2 regions of the Pantoea jilinensis genome follow, and region 1 is predicted to be linked to the other one. Evidence: predicted binding sites of a transcription regulator. Region 1 holds the regulator's gene; the other holds the start of a gene.
What was found. Region 1 encodes PhoB, which activates phosphate uptake and scavenging genes when phosphate is short. Its sites were predicted from a motif close to CTGTCATAAAACTGNCNNAT; they were not measured.

Region 1 (10,247 bases):
TAACCCAGCAGCAATACCACTATCCACACCATACCCACATAGAGTGAAATACGGGTATCGGGGAAATATCCAATCAGCCCGATGATAAAGCAGAGGAAGGCAACGCCGACACCCGCCGTCCAGCTGCCACCTGGCAGTGCAAACTTCAGCTTACTGGCCGCCTCTTTGCCAATTTTGCGACGGAACGCGATCTGCGACAGCAGAATCATGATCCAGACCCATACTGTTGCAAAGGTCGCCAGCGACGCGATCACCAGGAAGACTTTTTCGGGCATCAGGTAGTTGAGATAGACCGCAATCAGCATGGCAAACATCATCACGACAACCGTCACCCACGGAATTCCGCGTGAAGAGACCTTCATAAAGACTTTAGGCGCATGGCCTTGCTGCGCCATTCCGTGCAGCATGCGACCCACACCAAACACATCGCTGTTAATCGCCGAGAGTGACGCGGTCAGCACCACAAAATTGAGGATAGAGGCGGCGGCGGCGATGCCAAGATGCTGGAATGTCAGCACAAACGGGCTGCCCGACGTGCCTACCTGATTCCATGGGTAGATGGACATAATCACAAACAGCGTACCGACATAGAACACCAGAATGCGCCACGGCACTGAGTTAATCGCACGCGGAATCGACTTCTCCGGATCTTTCGCTTCACCCGCCGTAATCCCGATAATCTCAATGCCGCCGTAGGCGAACATCACCATCTGCAGCGACAGCAGCATGCCGACCACGCCGTGCGCGAAGAAGCCGCCATTGGTCCATAAATTATGGATGCCGGTCGGCTGGCCGCCGTTGCCAATCCCCCAGATGATCATGCCGAAACCGGCCAGAATCATCACAATGATGGTGGCGACTTTGAAGAAGGAGAACCAGAACTCCACTTCACCGAACACTTTCACGCTCATCAGATTGACGGCACCGATGATCAGCACCACGCTCAGCACCCAAATCCAGTGCGGCACCTCGGGGAACCAGACGCCCATATAGATGCCGAACGCGGTGACATCTGCAATCGCGACAATCAGGATCTCAAAACAGTAGGTCCAGCCGGTAATGTAACCCGCCATCGGCCCAAGATAGTCCTGCGCATAGCGTGAAAAGGAACTGGCCTGAGGATTATTAACGGACATCTCACCCAGCGCACGCATGATGATGTAAGCCACGGCCCCACCGATGATATAGGCGAGCAGCACGCTCGGGCCGGCCATTTTTATCGCGTCGGCGGAACCGTAAAACAGCCCGGTGCCAATCGCCGATCCCAGCGCCATAAAACGGATGTGGCGCGTGCTCAGTCCGCGTTTGAGCTTGTTGGTTTCTTGCATAACAACCTGTACCTGTGAAATGAAAAAACCACGGGCAGGCCCGTGGTTAAAGAAAAATCAGTGCGTTCTGTTACGAGTGAACGGCAACCTGTTCCGGCCCCTTCACCCGATCAACAACAGCGGCAATCAGCAGCATCACCAGCGACGGCGGCAACCAGGCGAGACCCTGATCGGCCAGCGGCAGATGCTGACTGAAAGCGGGCAGCAAATCTTTAAACCCGGTGGTTTTAATCGCATCAACAATGCCAAACAGCAGGCTTACCAGCATCGCTGGCGCGATAATCCGGCTGCTCTTGTTCCACCAGTTAAGGGTGAAACTCAGTACAACCAGCACGATACAAGGCGGGTAAATCGCCGTGAGTACCGGGATGGAGATCTGAATCAGGTGGCTCAGGCCGAGGTTCGACACCACCATCGAGAACAGACCCAGAATAAACACCAGCGTTTTATACGATAACGGCAGGTATTGCGCAAAAAATTCCGCACAGGCACAGGTCAGGCCAACGGCGGTCACCATGCAGGCAACAAAAATCAGTGCGGCCAGGAAGAGACTGCCCATATTGCCAAAGGTGTGCTGAACATACGCATGCAGAATCGCTGCGCCGTTGGCGTTTTGATCAACCAGCGCACCGCTGCCCGCGCCCAGCTTAAACAGGCAAAGGTAGACCAGCGTCAGGCCCAGACCCGCGATCAGGCCTGCCAGCACGGTATAGCGCGTCAGCAGCGCGGCATTGTCGATGCCACGCGAACGGGCGGCGTTGACAATCACGATGCCAAAAACCAGCGCGCCCAGCGTATCCATCGTCAGATAGCCGTTAACGAAACCGCTTGAGAACGCCGCATGCTGATAATCAACGGTCGCGGGAATGGTGCCACCCGCCGGCCACACCAGTGCAGCCACGCCCAGCACGGTCAGCGCGATAATTTTCAAGGGCGCAAGGAAGTGACCTACAGTGTCGAGCAGTTTGCCCGGATAAAGCGATACACCAATCACCAGCGCGAAGTAGATCAGGCTGTAGATAAACAGGGGCAGCGCACCATCGCCGGTCAGCGGCGCAATACCCATCTCAAATGAAACCGTTGCCGTACGCGGGGTGGCAAACAGCGGCCCAACAGCCAGATAGCACACGGTAGCCAGCACAATGCCCGCGACCTTGCCAATCGGAGTGCTGAGTGCATCCACGCCGCCGCCGACGCGAGCCAGCGCGATCACGGTCATCACCGGTAACCCGACTGCGGTAATCAGAAAACCAATTGCGGCGGTCCAGACGTGTTCACCAGACTGAATACCGACCATTGGCGGGAAAATGATGTTGCCCGCGCCAACAAACAGGGCGAATGTCATAAAGCCCAGCGCGAGAATGTCCTTCGAAGTTAAACGATGTGTCATACGGCCTGTCACTGATGTTGCGGTGGAAGTTGGGTTAGTGTTGTCCCCTCGCTGCGTGTAAACCGCGATCTGGCTGACAATGTCAGCGCATTATGCTCGTCGCAGGGTAAAGCGCAGGTGATTTAAGCTGCTTTTATTCTGTTCACAGAGGGATGGATCGACAACGGCGCTAAGTAAAACGTTTATAGCGGTGAAAGGCAATACGGGATCGGAAAACCAGAAGGTTATACCACCATTTTTCCCAAAGGCAGTGGATAGCGTTAATTTTTGCTGCAGGGACACAAGATGATGTGCCTAAATAATAGACAGAGCGTGAGAAATCCCCGCATGAACGGGGTTTCAGATACACAAAAGGCGCGTTTTACGCGCCTGTCTGCACAACGTTACAGCACTACCAGACCTGATTCGCGATATCCACCACCAAACGAATTTTCTGCCACTGCTGCGCTTCACTCAGGCTGTTGCCCTCTTCAGTTGAGGCGAAACCGCATTGCGGGCTGAGGCAAATCTGATCCAGGCTGACGTACTGCGCCGCCTCTTCCAGCCGGATTTTCACCTGCGCCGGATCTTCCAGTTCACCCACCTTAGTGGTGATTAAACCCAGCACCACCTGCTGATGACCCGGTTTAATGTAACGCAGTGGCTCAAAGCCGCCGGACCGGGCATTGTCATACTCCAGGAAGAACGCATCCACGTTGACGCTGCCGAACAGGATTTCTGCCACCGGCCCGTAGCCCCCCTCTGAGATCCAGGTGGAGCGGAAGTTCCCGCGACAGACATGCAGACCCACCGTCAGATCGGCAGGTTTATCCTCCAGCGCTTTATTCAGTACCTGAGCGTAAATCTGTGCCAGCTGATCCGGATCGTCGCCGCGTTCGCGGATATCGCGCTTCTGATCTTCAGAGCAGAGATAAGCCCAGACGGTGTCATCCAGCTGCAGATAGCGGCAGCCCGCATCATAAAAGGCCTGAATCGCCGCTTTGTAAGTCTGCGCCAGATCCTCGAAGTAGTCCGCCAGATCGGGATAGACCTCTGCATCAATCACTTTGCGGCCACCGCGGAAGTGTAAAACGCTGGGGCTGGGAATGGTCATTTTTGGCACCGCATCCCCGGCAATACTCTGCAGGAAACGGAAATGCGCCAGCATCGGATGATCCGCCGGGAAACCGAGTTTGCTCACCACTTTCACGCCATGCGCTTTGGTCTGTACGCCATTAAACTGGATGCCCTGTTCCGCTTCATAGCGCTCAACGCCATTCAGGCCATAGAAGAAGTCGAAGTGCCACCAGCCGCGACGAAACTCGCCATCGGTGACCACCTTCAGGCCATTTTCACGTTGCTTCGCTACCACATCGCGAATCGCCTCATCTTCTACCTGCTGCAGGGCCGCCGCATCAATCTCTCCGGCAGCAAACGCTTCGCGCGCCTGCTTAATCGCAGCGGGACGCAGAAAACTGCCAACGGTGTCGGCACGGAACGGGGCGGTTTCTCTTTGCATGATCACTCCTGTCTCTCCTGCCGGTAATAACGACAGGAAATCATTGCACTCCGAAATAAATAGCCATCTGGATGGCTACATGTCTGAAAACAGAGTGTCATGAGTGGCATGCATCTGCAACTGAAGAAAATTCAGGGATGATGAAAAAAATTCAACCGGGATTAACGCAGGGCGGCGCGCGCCTCTGCCATCTGGCTGTCTGAGAGCGGCAGATAGCCCGCTTCGCTGACCCGCCGCTGTCCTTGTGGTGAAAGAACCTGCTGCAGAAATGCCGCCACCAGCGGCGGCAGTGGTTTACCGGGTGCTTTATTAACATAGAGATAGAGTGGACGCGCCCAGGGATAACGGCCGCTACGAATAGCATCGGCATCCGGGGCAATCGCCTGGCCCTGATCATTCGTCACCGCCAGCATTTTTACGCCGCTGAGATGAAAGCCAAAACTGGCGTAGCCGATGCTGCGCGAATTACCGGCCACCGCCTGCACCACCGCGGCCGAGCCAGGAAACTCCGCTACGTCGCTGCGGAAATCGCCTTTGCATAGCACCTGCTGTTTGAAGAAACCCCAGGTGCCGGAGGCGGAATTACGTCCATAGCGCTGAATGGGGCGTTTGTTCCATTGCGCGCCGGTTAAACCGAGATCGCCCCAGCGCAGCGGCACACTGTGTGCGCCACACAGACGGGTAATGGAGAAGATGGCGTCGAGCTGACGCGGTTCAATCTGCTGCAGCGGGTTACGCTGATTCACTACCACCACCAGCGCATCCATCGCCACCGGCACCGCCAGCGGCGGATAACCGTAGCGCGCCTCAAAAGCCTGCCGCTCATCGGCCTGCATCGGGCGGCTCATCGGACCGAGCTGTGCGGCACCTGCTGCCAGCGCGGTCGGTGCGGTTGAGGAACCGGAGGCCTGAACCTGCACATTGACGCCCGGCGCCTGCCGACTAAAATCCTCGCCCCACAGGGTCATAAGATAGCCAAGCGTATCTGAGCCGACACTGCTGAGATTGCCGGAGAGCGTGCCGTGCTGGGCCAGCGCCAGGCCCGGCAGCAGCGTAACAATCAATACAAGAAGAATGCGCATCAGGAAGATCCGGCAGCCATTAATGAACGGCATTCTCCTGCATCACGCTGCTGACAATCAACCTCGCGGGCAGCGTAAACGTAAAACAGGTCTCTTTGTGCGGCACGCTGGTGATGTCGAGCCGCGCGTTGTGGTGACTCAGCGCATGTTTCACTATCGCCAGACCCAGCCCGCTGCCACCAGTGGCACGTGAACGCGCTTTATCGACGCGGTAGAAACGCTCGGTCAGACGGGGAATATGTTCTGAAGCAATACCCGGCCCGTTGTCGCAAACCCGGAAGGTGGCGCCCTGTTTGCCGCGCAGCCAGCTGATATCAATCCGCGTGCCATCCGGAGTGTGATTTACCGCGTTATAAACCAGATTGGAGATAGCACTGCGAAGCTGTTCATCGTTGCCGAACACTTTCAGATGGGGATCGGTATGGAAATGAATATCGTGACGACCGCCACTTAGCGTCGCCGCCTCATGCTGCAGCAGCTTCAGCATGACCGGCACATCCACCTTCTCTTTCAGATCGATGGCAGGCGCGGCTTCAATGCGCGACAGCGTCAGCAGCTGTTTGACCAGGCTGTCCATACGACGCGTCTGCTCCGACATCGTGTGCAGCGCTTTGCTGCGCGAAGGCTCGCTCATCACCGAGTCGTTCATCATCTCCAGATAGCCCTGCAGCACCGTGAGCGGCGTACGTAACTCATGGCTGACGTTGGCAAAAAAGTTGCGGCGCGCCCCTTCCAGCTGATGCATCTGCGTCACATCACGCGCCACCAGCAGCCACTGCCCCTCGCTGTAGGGCATGACGCGAAATTCCATGTGAAGTTTGTTGTTCAGCACCAACGTCAGGGGCTTGTCAAAATCGCGCTGGCGCAGATAGCGTGAGAACTCCGGATAACGCAGCAGATTGAGGATGTTCTGGCCATTATCTTCCGGCCAGCGCAGACCCAGGTGCTGTTGCGCCAGACCGTTACACCAGAAAATAGTGCCCTCTTCCGTGGTCAGGATCACCGCATCCGGCAGCGACTCGGCACCGCTGCGGAAACGTTTGATCAGATTACCGAGTTCACGTCGCCGCCGCCGGTTGCGCAGCTGCATCTGGTAAAGACCATAAAACAGCGGTTCCCAGCTGGCACGCCCGGCGGGTGGCGTCATGGTGCGGTCGAGCCACAGCCAGTGCGACAGCCGCATCAGATTGTGGAAATGCCATAACAGCACCATGACCACGCTCAGCAGCAACCACCAGGGCAAACCGCCAGACAGCAGGCCCAGCAGCACCGCAGGCAGACAGGCCAGCAGCAGTTCTGTCAGTAATCTCTTCCAGGAGAGGCGTTCCAGCACGGTAAAGGCTCCGTTTAGTAGCGGGCAGAGAAACGATACCCTGTTCCACGGACGGTTTGTACCATGCGATCGTGGCCGGAGACTTCCAGCGCTTTACGTAAACGGCGAATGTGAACATCAACAGTGCGATCTTCCACATACACATTGGTGCCCCAGACGTGGTTCAGCAGCTGTTCGCGGCTGTATACGCGTTCCGGGTGAGTCATAAAGAAGTGCAGCAGCTTATATTCGGTCGGGCCCATCTCCAGCGGCGTGGTTTCGGACATCACGCGATGTGAAGAAGGATCCAGACTCAGTCCCTGCATCTCAATCACCTCTTCCACCGCCATCGGTGAAATACGGCGCATCACCGCTTTAATTCGCGCCATCAGCTCTTTGGGTGAAAAGGGCTTGGTAATGTAATCATCGGCGCCCACTTCCAGGCCACGCACCCGATCTTCCTCTTCGCCACGCGCGGTGAGCATCATCACCGGGATATCCCGTGTCATCGCCTCGCGTTTCAGATGCTTGATAAACTGAATACCGCTGCCTCCAGGTAACATCCAGTCCAGTAAAATCAGATCGGGCCAGGGTTCAATCAGCTTGCCCACGGCACTGTCATAATCTTCCGCCTCAATTGGCTGATAGTCGTTCTGCTCCAGAACAAAACACAACATTTCACGGATGGGGGCTTCATCCTCCACAACCAAAATGCGCTTAGCCATTATTACTCCTGCTGATTATGACGGCTGTCACTGAGATTCGCGGCGCCATTATGCGTCAGATTTGTGACACTTTTATGAAAAACATAACCTGCCTGTAACGCCGTTGGTAATCATTTATGACAGCGCAGCGACAATTTTTCGCTTTGGCCGCAGAGCCAGTATAATCGCCGGGCGAATCACAACGGCAGGGACTCATCATGCGCATCATTCATACTGCGGACTGGCATCTGGGGCAGTTCTTTTACAACAAAAGTCGGGCAGCCGAACATCAGGCGTTTCTCGACTGGCTGTTGATCCAGATTGAACAGCATCAGGTGGATGCGTTGATTATTGCAGGCGATCTGTTTGATACCGGCACGCCGCCCAGCTACGCCCGCGAGATGTTTAACCGCTTTGTGGTGGCGCTGCAGCCCACCGGTTGTCAGCTGATTGTGCTGGCGGGCAACCACGATTCCGTGGCGACGCTGAATGAGTCGCGCGAACTGCTCGCCTGTCTCAACACCCGGGTAATCGCCACCCCCCAGGAGCAGGATGATGTGTTGCTGCTGAACACCCGCCAGGGCGAACCGGGCGCGCTGCTCTGTGCCATTCCTTATCTGCGACCGCGCGATATTCTGCGCAGCCGGGCGGGTCAGTCAGGGCGCGATAAACAGACCTCGCTGCTGGAGGCGATTGCCCATCACTATCAGCAACGCTTCGCCGCCGCCCAGGCGCTGGGTCATGCATTGCCGATTATCGCTACCGGACATCTCACCACCGTCGGGGTCAGCCAGAGCGATTCGGTGCGTGACATCTACATCGGTACGCTTGATGCCTTCCCCGCCAGTGCCTTTCCGGCCGCTGACTACATTGCACTGGGCCATATTCATCGCGCCCAGCGCGTGGCGGGCAGCGAGCATATCCGGTACAGCGGTTCGCCCATTCCGCTGAGTTTTGATGAGCTGGGCAGCGAAAAAAGCGTCTTTCTGCTGGAGCTTGCGGCAAGCGGCCTGCAATCCGTTACGCCGCTGGTGGTGCCGCAGGCGCAGCCGATGCAGGTGCTGAAAGGATCGCTGGCACAGATTGCGGAACAGTTACACGCCTTCAGCACGGCTGAGCAGGAGAAGCCAACCTGGCTCGACATCGAAGTCACCACGCAGGAGTACCTCAGCGATCTGCAGCATCAGGTCGAAACCCTGACCGCCACGCTGCCGGTTGAAGTCCTGCTGCTGCGCCGCAGCCGCGAGCAGCGGCAGCAGAGCCTGGCGCGGCTCGACAACGAAACCCTGAGTGAGCTGAAAGTGGAAGAGGTCTTTGCCCGCCGGCTCGCGCTGGATGAGGAGCTGCAGCCTGCGCAAATCGACGAGATGACCACCCTGTTCCGCCAGACGCTGGCCGCCATGGAAGAGACCCAATGAAGATCCTCACGCTACGGTTTAAAAACCTCAATGCTCTGCGCGGTGAATGGTTCATCGACTTCCGCGCCGAGCCTTTTGCCAGCAATGGCCTGTTCGCCATAACCGGCGCGACCGGCGCGGGTAAAACCACCCTGCTGGACGCCATTTGTCTGGCGCTCTATCACCAGACGCCGCGCCTGGGCGCGATTTCCCAGAGCCAGAATGCGCTGATGACGCGCGACTGTGCCGAATGTCTGGCTGAAGTAGAGTTTGAGATCAAAGGCGAAGCCTGGCGCGCCTTCTGGAGCCAGAACCGTGCGCGTGGCACCGCCGACGGTAAGCTGCAGGCCCCGCGCGTTGAGCTGGCGCGCTGCGCCGACAACACCATTGTTGCCGATAAAGTCGGTGACAAGCTGAAGATGATCGAAACCCTCTCCGGGCTTGATTTCGAACGTTTTACCCGCTCAATGATGCTGTCGCAGGGCCAGTTTGCCGCCTTCCTCAACGCTAAAGCCAGTGAGCGTGCCGAACTGCTGGAGGAGCTGACCGGCACCGAAATTTACGGCCTGATCTCCGCCGCTATCTACGAGCGTCACAAAGAGGCGAAAACGCAGCTGGATATGTTGCGCAGTCAGGCGGGTGCGATGGCACTGCTGGATAGTGACGCGCGTGACGCCCTGCAACAGCAGCTCACCGATCTGACCGACGCGGAACAGCGGCTCAGCGCGCACTATCAACAGGCGCAGCAGCAGCAGCAGTGGCAGCAGCAGGCGCAGCAGTTACAGCAGGAGAGTGAGCAGGCTGATGCCGCGTTGCAGCAGGCTCAGTCTGCATCCCAGGCGGCAGAGACGGACCGCCAGCGGCTGGCTCGCAGCGAACCGGCTGAAAAGCTGCGGATAAAACTGCAGCAGCGTGATGCATTACGCACCGAACAGCAGCAGATCGAGAGCCACTGCCAGCAACTGACCGCATCGGCGCAGCAGGCGCAGAACCAACAGCAGCAGCATCAGCAAAATTACGCTGCTGCTCAGACGGTCCGCCAGCAGGCGCTTCAGGAACAGCAGCAGCAGGAGAACCTGCTGACGGAACAGGTATTACCGCTGGATCAGCGAATCATGACGCTGCAGCAGCACTTTGCAGAGCAACAGCAGGAAAATGCCCGCCAGCAACAGCAGGCTGACCAGACGCAGACCAGACTGGCGGAGCAGAAGCGTCAGGTCACGTCAGTGCAGCAGGCGATGACTGAACAGCATCAGTTACGTGAGCAGCTTGCCGATCTGGCGCATTGGGGCGCTTCACTGCCGGTATGGCAGGAGAACTTTGCCCTGCTGGCACAGCGTGAGGCGACGCTGGCCGAACTGCAGCAGCAGTGCGAACAGCAACAAAAACAGATCGACGCGCAGCAGGCGAAACAGCAACAGCAGGCACAGCAGGCCCTGCCGCGCCAGCAGGCGGAGCAACAGGCGCACCAGGCGTTGTTGCAGGCGGAGCAGGCACTCACTTCGCTTCATGAACAGCATCCGCCCGCTGCACTGC
Region 2 (10,247 bases), 1.2 Mb from region 1:
CTGTGGTCACCAAAAGCCATCGCTTTGATATCTATCCCCCGCTCTGAACGTATAAAAAAAGCCGGCGTCGCGCCGGCTTTATTCATTTCGTTAAGCGTCTGAATTACGCCTCGTCTTCATCGCGCAACGGCACAATCAGCATGTCGATATGCACGGTATTGATCAACTGACGGGCTGAGGACATCAGCTTGCTCCAGAAATCCTGATGATGACCACACACCACCAGGTCAACGTCATATTTCTTGATGGCATCAACCAGAACCTGGCCGAGGTCACCACTGCCGCTCAGTGTCTCACTGATCGGATAGCCCGCCGCATCTGACAACCCTTTCAGTGCGGCATGCGTCTCTTCAGAAATACGCTTCTGCATATCCCCTAAGTTGACATCAATCAGGCCGGTATAGAGGTCAGAATAATTCACATCAACGTGAATCAGGGAAATTCTGGCATCGTAGGGACGCGCCAGCGAGACAGCCTTATCCACCAGCAACTGGCTTTCGGGAGAAAGGTCTACTGCAATCAGGATGTGTTTATAAGCCATGATAAAACTCCTTTCACGAGATTAAGGATGGCATCCGGTGTTCCTGCCGCGTCACAGCTTAGCGAAGTCCCTTGCGCGAGCGGGCGATGAGCGCCACCAAAGTGTCAACCTGCGTTGCAGGTGATGATGTTGTTATAGTCTGAGTATAGCCTTCTCTCATTGTAAATGCTGCTGTTGCCGTCTGGCTTATGAATAAGATCAAGGCTATGCCAGATTTACTCGCGCTGAACGAAAATCATCGTTGGAAAAAATGTAAAGAATTCTCCTACACTGAGAAAAGGCGGTCCGGTTCGCAGCCGCTCAGGGGGTCGAAAATTTTCGCAGTCCGGAGATTCAGTGGCTGGTTTTTTCTGCAGGCGGATTCAGTGCCAGACACTGAGTCTGTTGCTGCGATTCCAGCTGGGAGGGGGGAATATGATCAGCACTATTGCGCTTTTCTGGGCTCTTTGTGTGGTGTGTATCGTGAATATGGCACGCTATTTTTCATCGCTGCGCGCGCTACTGGCGGTATTACGGGGTTGTGATCCACTGCTGTATCAGTATGTCGATGGGGCGGGGTTTTTCACCTCTCACGGTCAGCCGAGTAAACAGGTGCGGCTGGTCACTTATATCTGGGCAAAACGCTATCTTGATCACCACGACGATGAGTTTATCCGGCGCTGTGAACGGGTGCGGGGACAGTTTGTTCTGACCAGTGCGCTGTGTGGGCTGGTGGTTATCAGTCTGGTGGCGCTGGCGATCTGGCATTAAAAAAGGGCGACTTGCGTCGCCCTTTTGTCAGCTGGCATCACACCAGTTTCAAGGCAATCCAGTAGAGCGAACCTGACAGCAGAATACAAACCGGCAGGGTGAAGATCCACGCCATGGCGATATTCTTGATAGTCCGGCTCTGCAATCCGCCACCGTCGACCAGCATGGTACCGGCTACCGATGAAGAGAGGATATGCGTGGTAGAGACGGGCATGCCGGTATAGCTGGCAATACCAATCGACAGCGCTGCTGTCACCTGGGCTGACATTCCCTGCGCATAGGTCATGCCTTTTTTACCAATCTTCTCACCGATGGTGGTGGCAACACGACGCCAGCCAATCATAGTACCGGTGCCCAGCGCCAGCGCCACGGCCACAATAATCCAGATAGGCGCGTACTCGATGGTGCCAAGCAGGTCACTTTTCAGCTTATTGAGGAAGCGTTTGTCATCTGGCGTGGTTTCCTGCAGACGGGCCGCTTTATCGGCGGTGTCTGAGATACACAGCAGCAGACGACGCATCTGACCACGCTGATCAACGGTCAGCTGATCGTAGCTCTGCAGATTGTTCAGCAACACCTGCGCACGCTGCACTGCCTGCAGTGCTCGCGCGCTGTCACAGTGAAACTCCTGCGGGCTGGTTGCCGGCACTTCTTCCGGTGTTGGCAACTTAGGCGGTGCCATCTGGATGATATGTGTCAGTGACGCGTTGTGCTGCTGGTAATACTGTTCCAGATGGTTGACGGCATCGCGGGTGCGCGTGATGTCATAACCGGAGGCATTCATATTCACGACGAAACCAGCCGGCGCCACGCCAATCAGGACCAGCATGATCAGGCCAATGCCCTTCTGACCGTCATTCGCACCGTGCGAATAGCTCACGCCAATTGCCGAAACAATCAGGGCGATACGGGTCCAGAACGGCGGCTTTTTCTTGCCGTCGATCTTTTCGCGGTCAGCAGGCGTCATATGAATACGCGCACGCTTTTTAGTATTACTCCAGTAGCGACGCAGAATAAAGATTAACCCGCCCGCCATCACCAGGCCGACAATCGGCGACAGGATCAGAGAAAGGAAGATGTTCAGGACTTTCGGAATGTTGAGTGCATCAACCACCGAGGTTCCGCTCATCAGGGCGTTGGTCAGACCGATACCGATAATCGCGCCGATCAGTGTATGGGAGCTGGAGGCCGGCAGACCGAGATACCAGGTGCCGAGGTTCCAGATAATCGCCGCCAGCAGCATAGAAAACACCATGGCGAGACCGTGAGCCGATCCAACATTCAGCAACAGATCGGTGGGAAGCATATGAACAATAGCGTAGGCAACACTCAATCCACCGAGTAGTACGCCAAGGAAGTTGAATACACCCGCCATAACCACAGCAAGCTGGGCACGCATGGCACGCGTATAGATGACCGTCGCAACTGCGTTGGCCGTGTCGTGGAAACCGTTGATTGCTTCGTAAAACAATACAAACAGCAGGGCAAGAACCAATAACAGGCTAGTACTGAGGTCTAGACCAGCAAACAGATGTAGCATAAACGTTACGCCATTTTTGGAGGACATGAACGCGGCGCATTATCCGCGACAACGTGCTGTATGGGAAAGGAAAATATAGCGCTAATTTAACCTTTCTTCGCAGAGCGAACGGGTTACTCAGTGAAAAAGGGTTAGATATTAGTCAGATACAATATGACACATTTACGGCAATTTTTTGACGCTGGCGTCCGGGTGAGCAGATCACTACAATCTGCGCCTTTCCAGTTAAGTGAGTGAACGCAGTGGAACAGTTTGACGTTATCATCATTGGTGCCGGAGCCGCAGGGCTGTTCTGTGCCGCCCAGGCCGGGCAGCGCGGACTGAGCGTGTTACTACTGGATAACGGCAAAAAGCCAGGCCGCAAGATTCTGATGTCGGGCGGTGGCCGCTGCAACTTCACCAATCTCTACACTGAACCGGCGGCGTATCTGTCGCACAATCCTCATTTCTGTAAATCCGCGCTGGCGCGTTATACCCAGTGGGATTTTATCGATCTGGTTAATCGCCACGGTATCGCCTGGCATGAAAAAACCCTGGGCCAGCTCTTCTGTGATGACTCTGCTCAGCAAATTGTCGATCTGCTGCTGGCCGAATGTGACAAGGGCAATGTCACCCTTCGACTGCGCAGTGAAGTGATCAGTGTTGAGCGCGATGAAAGCGGCTACACCCTGCAACTCAACGGCAGTACGGTTCAGGCGAAAAAACTGGTGATTGCCAGCGGTGGTCTGTCGATGCCAGGCCTGGGTGCCACGCCGTTTGGCTACAAAATTGCAGAGCAATTTGGTCTGAATGTGTATCCGACCCGGGCGGCTCTGGTGCCCTTTACGCTGCATAAGCCACTGCTGGAACAATTACAGACGCTCTCAGGCGTTGCGCTGGACACCACCATCGATGCGCAGGATGGTACCCGCTTTAAAGAGGCGATGCTGTTCACTCACCGTGGGCTCTCCGGCCCCGCGGTACTGCAAATCTCCAGCTACTGGCTGCCCGGCGAATTCGTCACCATCGACCTGTTACCCGCTACGCCGCTTGAGGCGTTTCTGACGGCGCAGCGTGAAGCGCATCCGAATCTCAGCCTGAAAAACAGTCTGGCGAAAATCCTGCCGAAGCGTCTGGTGGAAGTATTGCAGGCACTCAAAGTGGTGCCGGATATCACCCTGAAACAGCTCAACAGCAAACAGCAAACTGAACTGGCGCAAACGCTGCATGCCTGGCGCATTCAGCCAAACGGCACCGAGGGGTATCGCACAGCTGAAGTGACACTGGGCGGCGTAGACACCACGCAGCTCTCCTCGAAAACCATGGAGGCGCGCGCGGTGCCGGGGCTGTACTTTATTGGTGAAGTGGCCGATGTCACCGGCTGGCTGGGGGGATATAACTTCCAGTGGGCCTGGAGTTCCGCCTGGGCGTGCGCCCAGGCGTTGTAACGCGCATTTACCAGCGCTGATGCACGTGCGGCGCAATCTTCTCCTGATAGATCTGCTTCAGCGCCGCCATCGTATCCTCAGAGAGTGCACCGACGTCGCTGGCGCGGGCATTGGCTTCAGCCTGCTCACGATTTTTCGCGCCAGGAATGACCACGCTGACATCTTCGTTCATCAGGATCCAGCGCAGTGCAAACATCGCCATGGTGGTGTCGCCCGTAACAAAGCGGCGAATCTCCTCCACCGCCTCCAGTGCCACCTCATAAGGCACACCGGAGAAGGTCTCGCCTTTATCGAACGCTTCGCCATTACGGTTAAAGGTGCGATGGTCGTCAGCGGCAAACACGCTGTCGGCGCGCATTTTGCCGGTCAGCAGGCCTGAAGCCAGCGGCACACGGGCAATGATCGCCACATCACGGCGTTTCGCTTCACGCAACAGCAGTTCCGCGGGACGCTGACGGAAAATGTTGTAGATCAGCTGAATCGACGAGACGTTGGGAAATGCCAGCGCTTTCAGGCCTTCCTCGACTTTCTCAACGGAGACGCCATAGTGACGGATTTTTCCGGCGGCGACCATCTCATCCATCACCGCAAACACGTCCGGGTTGTAGTAAACCTCCGTCGGTGGGCAATGTAGCTGCACCAGATCCAGCGTGTCGGTCTGCAGATTTTCCCGTGAGCGATCGATAAAGGCGTTGAGGTTTTCGGCGTTGTAGCCCTCAGCCACGTGTGGTGACAGGCGACGCCCCAGCTTGGTGGCCACAAACGGGCGTTCACCGCCGCGCTGATTCAGCACCTCTGCAATAATTTTTTCGGAGCGGCCATCGCCATAGACATCGGCAGTATCAATAAAGGTGATGCCTGCATCCAGCGCAGCATTCAGCGCGGCTTTGGCATCCTCCATGCTCACTTCTCCCCAGGTTCCGCCAATGGCCCATGCGCCAAAGCCAATTTCAGAGACGCGCTGACCGGTACGGCCCAGTGTTCGTTGTTTCATGCAAACCTTCCTCGATGCGTTTCAGACAGGGTGACAGAAAAGGGCTAACCATTGAGCTTAGCGCTTCCTGACGGAGAGGTGATTTCACGTCGTCGCAGGCCCGCCCCGTAAAATGCGATGCGGTGACGCCAGGCTGCTGGTTATGTTGAAGATTTCAGTGAAAAACGGCTTTGACTGTTTGGCTGCCGCTTCGCTAATTAATTGATTTTAAGAAATTTCACCCGAAATTAAACAGGCAAGAGTGTGGATTCAGTCACATACTTCAATTTTCAGGCCAACAATGGGATCGCTATGTTTAAAATTATTAAGTCGGTCTTTGCCAGTCCCGAGAAGTTTTTGCAGATCATGACCCGTCAGGATATCAACGACTCAATTGCTGAAGGTGAGCGCATCATTATTGATGAAAACGGCAATATCTCGGTCAACACGCTGAGCGAGGAAGTCCATGAAGATTTTGCCCGCCACGTGAATACGTTAAAGGGAGTGTGAGGTGGGTACCGCAATATTTATGGTGTTGATGGTCAGTGGTTACTGGTACACCAGCCGTGATTTAAACAGCCGCTTTAAAATCCGTCGCTCGTCGGGCTGGGATGTCTACTTTCTGGTCGCGCTCTACGGCTGTATTTTTGTTCTTCAGGGTGTCTTCGCCACCGGCATCATCTGGTTACTGCTGCTCTGTATTTCCGGCATTGCTAATGCCGTTCAGATGATCCCCGGCGTGCATCTGAAGTGGCAGGTAGAGTTTATGAACTGGAGCTTCCTGGGCATCCAGGCACCAGTCGTAATCATGCTCGCCTTTTCCATCCTGCTCTGCCTTTATCGCTCAAACTGGGCAGGCAGTGCACGACTGAACGTTACAGGTCGTAAAGATCTCTATCAGCAACTGTCACGCTCCAATGGCGTGGAACAACTGCTGTTTCAGTGCATGGAAGAGGGCGAACTCGCGTGGATTACGATGAAGTCGCGCCGCATTTACATCGGCATGATTCATGCCTCGACGTTTGAATATGAGAGCACTAAAAACATCGTGCTGATCCCGATGCTCAGCGGATACCGCGACAGCAAGACGCTGAAGCTGGCGGTGGAACATAACTACAGCAAGTGGTACGCCGAGCATGACATCACGCTCGACTCGAAACCCAAAGATGCGATGTCATTCCGTAAAGTGATCATGGTTGATCAGATAGAGAGTCTGTCACTGTTCGATCCCGCCAGTGCCGCCGCACTTTCAATGGGACATCCGCAGGAAGTGGAGAAGAGTCAGGGTGGTGACGACACGGACAGCCCGGACGATAAAAGCCGCGATGCAGCGGGTTAAAAGCTCGATCGGTTTCCCCTGATGATGTGACATCATCAGGGGAAACCGATCCCCTCACGTCATATTTTCCGCCGTAAACAACCTGAACGCGACTTTACCCGCCTGATACACATCCGGTTGAGAGCCGGTTTCCAGATGACTTAGCATCAAATCAATCGCCAGCCGGGCATGTTGTTGAGCATGCTGATCCAGGGTAAATGCCACTTCATCATTCATCAGTAGCTTACGTGTCACATCATAAAGTTCATGAGTGATATAGGTGCATTTACCCAGCAACTGGTGGGCACGTAGTGTGTCGCTGACAACAGTATTGCCCATGCCAGTGTTGTAGACCCCTGCAATCATCTGCGACGGTTGCAGGTTGCGGGCCAGCACGCTGCGGATTGTCTCCCGCTGATCCTGACCCGACAGCACCTCACGCAGATGACGCTGGGGCGCGCGCTGCGCCATGGCCTCCCGGAATCCGTCAATGCGCTGACGGTGGGCGCGATAATCGAAGCGGCCACTGACCATTAGAATGTCGCCGGGCTGACTCACCGTTTTACTCATCAGTAATCCCGCCGTGCGTCCGGCCTGATACTGGTCAATGCCGACATGACATAAGCGGTCGGCATCAGGCAGATCGGTAACGATGGTAATCACCGGCACATTGCGGCTGCGGCACAGCGCTAGCGCCCGGTAGATGGGCGGTGAATCATGTGCAAAGACAATGATGCCGTCGCGCGTGCTGCTGCGGGCGATAATACTTTGCGCCAGCTGCTCAGGCTGTGCCTCGGCCACCAGAGTTTTATGCAGTTTCAGGCGACGATAGCCAAGCTGGCTGGCGACTTCGCTGAAATGGGTAGTAAGCTGCTGAAAAAAGGAGGAGCCGTTATTACTCAGGAACACCTCAATTTGCCAGGGATGCTGGTACTCCTCTGGCAGCAGACGCTTCAATCCCACTTCGCGCGCAGCTTTCAGGACTTTACGGCTGGTCTCCAGTGACACGCCGCCGCGTTCATTCAGCACACGATCGACCGTCGCAATCCCGACGCCCGCCATTTTTGCCACCACCTCTAAGGTGAGCTTTTTCATTCAGACTCCACGGGAAAAATGGCGATTAACTGCTGCATGCCTGACTATTTATCTCTTCTAATCGGTTAAAAGTAAAAGATAAAGCAATTTAATGATGGAAAACCATCATCAGCGTTGTGCCGCAAGGTTTTTACCGACCGTGCTGTCGCCACGCTAAAAAGCACAGCGGGCCGCTGTCCTGGCGGAATACCCGTTAAGCTTGTAGTGAGACAATCAACGAGGAGTGAATATGGCTCAGCAAAAAGAGGTTCTGATTATTGGTGCTTCGCGCGGTATCGGGCTGGCGGTGGCACAGGCGTTTGCGGGTGAGGGCTGGCAGGTCACGGCTACGCATCGCAGTGGCATTCCAGAGCAGGGTAATAAGCCAGACATTCACTGGCATGCGCTGGATATGACGCACTCATCGGCGGTTCAGCAGCTTGCCAGCCAGCTCAGTGGCAAAACGTTCGATGCGATTCTGATTAACGCCGGGATTTCCGGGCCTTCACACCAGAAGGTCTTGCAGAGTGACGATCAGGATCTGGCGCAGCTGTTCCTGACCAACGCGATAGCGCCGGTTCGCAGTGCAGAGATTTTGCTGCCGCTGTTGAAGCCGGAAGGTGTGCTGGCGCTGACCTCATCTCAGCTCGGCAGCCTGAATGAAAACCCGCAGGCGCAGATGCCGATTTATTCGGCCAGCAAAGCGGCCCTGAATATGCTGAGCCGCACACTGACTCCGGCAGTTGACGCGCAGAACGGGACGCTGCTGACGCTGCACCCCGGCTGGGTGAAAACAGATATGGGTGGCGAGAGTGCGCCACTGACAGCAGAAGAGAGTGCGGCCGGTATCGTCCGGCAACTGACCCACTGGCGCGGTCGTGGTGGTCATCACTATGTCGATTACGCCGGCCAGCAGCTGCAATGGTAAGTTGATACGGGGCGGTTACGCCCCGATGTCACGTAGTGCTTTGCCTTTCATCAGGTTGCGTTCAATGTGCTCCAGCGTCACATGTTTGGTCTCGGGAACCAGCATCATCGTCAGCACGATAAACACCAGATTAAGCGCGCCGTAGAGCCAGAAGGTATTGGCATTCCCCAGCTGATCCAGCATGGTCAGGAAGGTCGCACCCACAATCATATTACCGACCCAGTTCGTGGTGGTGGAGGCGGTAATGCCGAAATCACGTCCTTTCAGCGGCTGAATTTCTGAGCAGAGCAGCCAGATGACCGGTCCGGCCGCCATCGCGAAGCCGACGATAAACATTAGCAGCATCGCAATAGCAAAGTATTTGCGGAAATCTGTTTCAACGCCAATATGCAGCAGCGTGCCCAGGACGCCCATGCCGACTGCCATCACCAGAAAACTGGTGGTGAGCATCGGCTTGCGACCCCAGCGATCAACAAAGAAAATCGCAATCAGCGTAGCCAGCATGTTGACCAGCCCGACAATCACCGTACCCCACATCTGCTCACTGGTGCTGGAGAAGCCGGCAATATTGAAGATTTTAGGGGCGTAATACATCACAACATTCATGCCGGTAAACTGCTGCATCACCTGCAGCAGCATGCCCAGCCATACCGCGCGGCGGAAATTACCGTTAGAGCGGAAAAGCGACCAGCCACGCTGCTTCACCTGCAGGCTTTCACGGATCTCTTCCAGCTCCTCCCGGGCCTGTTCACTGCTGTTCCGTAGCCGATCCAGTACCCGCTGCGCTTCGTTAAAACGCCCATGTGCTGCCAGCCAGCGCGGACTGTTAGGCAGGAACAGCACGCCGATAAACAGGATCACCGCTGGGATGGCGATAACACCGAGCATCCCACGCCAGTTGCCGCTGTAGCTGAACGCGGTATCAGAGAGATAAGCCACCACGATGCCGGTGGTCAGCATCAGCTGGTACATGGAAATCATCGAACCACGAATACGTTCCGGCGCAATCTCTGCCAGGTACAATGGTGCGGTATAAGAGGCGATGCCCACCGCCAGACCCAGCATCACGCGGGCGCAGACCAGTGACTCGACATCCGGGGAGAACGCTGACCACAGCGAGCCAATCACAAACAGCGTTGCGCCTGCCAGCATACTTTTCTTGCGTCCCAGCTTTGATGACATCCAGCCCGCCGCCAGCGCACCCAGCGCCGCGCCGAACATCATTGAACTCACCACCCACTCCTGCTGATGGTTAGTTATCTGCAAATCCTTTGCCAGAAACGGTAAGGCACCGGCAATGACACCGATATCCAGACCAAACAGCAGGCCTGACAGCGCAGCCATAAAACAGACGAACCACGTAAAACGGTTCTGCTGACTTCCCGATTTTTTTGTCGCGACCATGCGAGTCTCCTTGAGGCGATTCAATGTCAATATTGTTAATGTTATGTAAACATAGTTGATGCCAGTGTGGTGACGATCACACTTCTGGCCATAACCCGTGCTGCACAGCATTACGCTAAAAAGAAAACATCGAAGATCAGCGGGTTGGCACTACAGGGAATAAGGGCGGATGAAGCACGATTACACCAAACGAGGCATATCAGACCCGTTTTGCAACTGACTGCTTGCAGCATTACACTGCTGCTTTTCAGCCATTGATTGAAGGTGCTTATGTCTGAACCTTTCCAGCGCC

Region 2: pitA (inorganic phosphate transporter PitA) is a predicted target of PhoB. The motif match lies at 2,983-3,002, and genes of this name have one in related genera.

The regions. Positions count from the first base shown of each region.
Region 1 is NZ_CP077746.1:3,135,196-3,145,442, forward strand. Features, by position in the region: gene proY (proline-specific permease ProY) at 1-1,328, opposite strand, end outside; gene brnQ (branched-chain amino acid transporter carrier protein BrnQ) at 1,399-2,718, opposite strand; gene KTJ90_RS14855 (cobalamin-independent methionine synthase II family protein) at 3,110-4,216, opposite strand; gene KTJ90_RS14860 (PstS family phosphate ABC transporter substrate-binding protein) at 4,378-5,298, opposite strand; gene phoR (phosphate regulon sensor histidine kinase PhoR) at 5,318-6,631, opposite strand; gene phoB (phosphate response regulator transcription factor PhoB) at 6,646-7,335, opposite strand; gene sbcD (exonuclease subunit SbcD) at 7,533-8,732, shown strand; gene KTJ90_RS14880 (AAA family ATPase) at 8,729-10,247, shown strand, end outside.
Region 2 is NZ_CP077746.1:285,263-295,509, forward strand. Features, by position in the region: gene rsmJ (16S rRNA (guanine(1516)-N(2))-methyltransferase RsmJ) at 1-47, shown strand, start outside; gene uspA (universal stress protein UspA) at 104-541, opposite strand; gene uspB (universal stress protein UspB) at 956-1,291, shown strand; gene pitA (inorganic phosphate transporter PitA) at 1,329-2,831, opposite strand; gene KTJ90_RS01330 (BaiN/RdsA family NAD(P)/FAD-dependent oxidoreductase) at 3,074-4,258, shown strand; gene KTJ90_RS01335 (aldo/keto reductase) at 4,266-5,252, opposite strand; gene KTJ90_RS01340 (hypothetical protein) at 5,544-5,741, shown strand; gene KTJ90_RS01345 (hypothetical protein) at 5,743-6,570, shown strand; gene KTJ90_RS01350 (LacI family DNA-binding transcriptional regulator) at 6,625-7,644, opposite strand; gene KTJ90_RS01355 (Rossmann-fold NAD(P)-binding domain-containing protein) at 7,874-8,551, shown strand; gene KTJ90_RS01360 (sugar porter family MFS transporter) at 8,567-9,955, opposite strand; gene KTJ90_RS01365 (epoxyqueuosine reductase QueH) at 10,226-10,247, shown strand, end outside.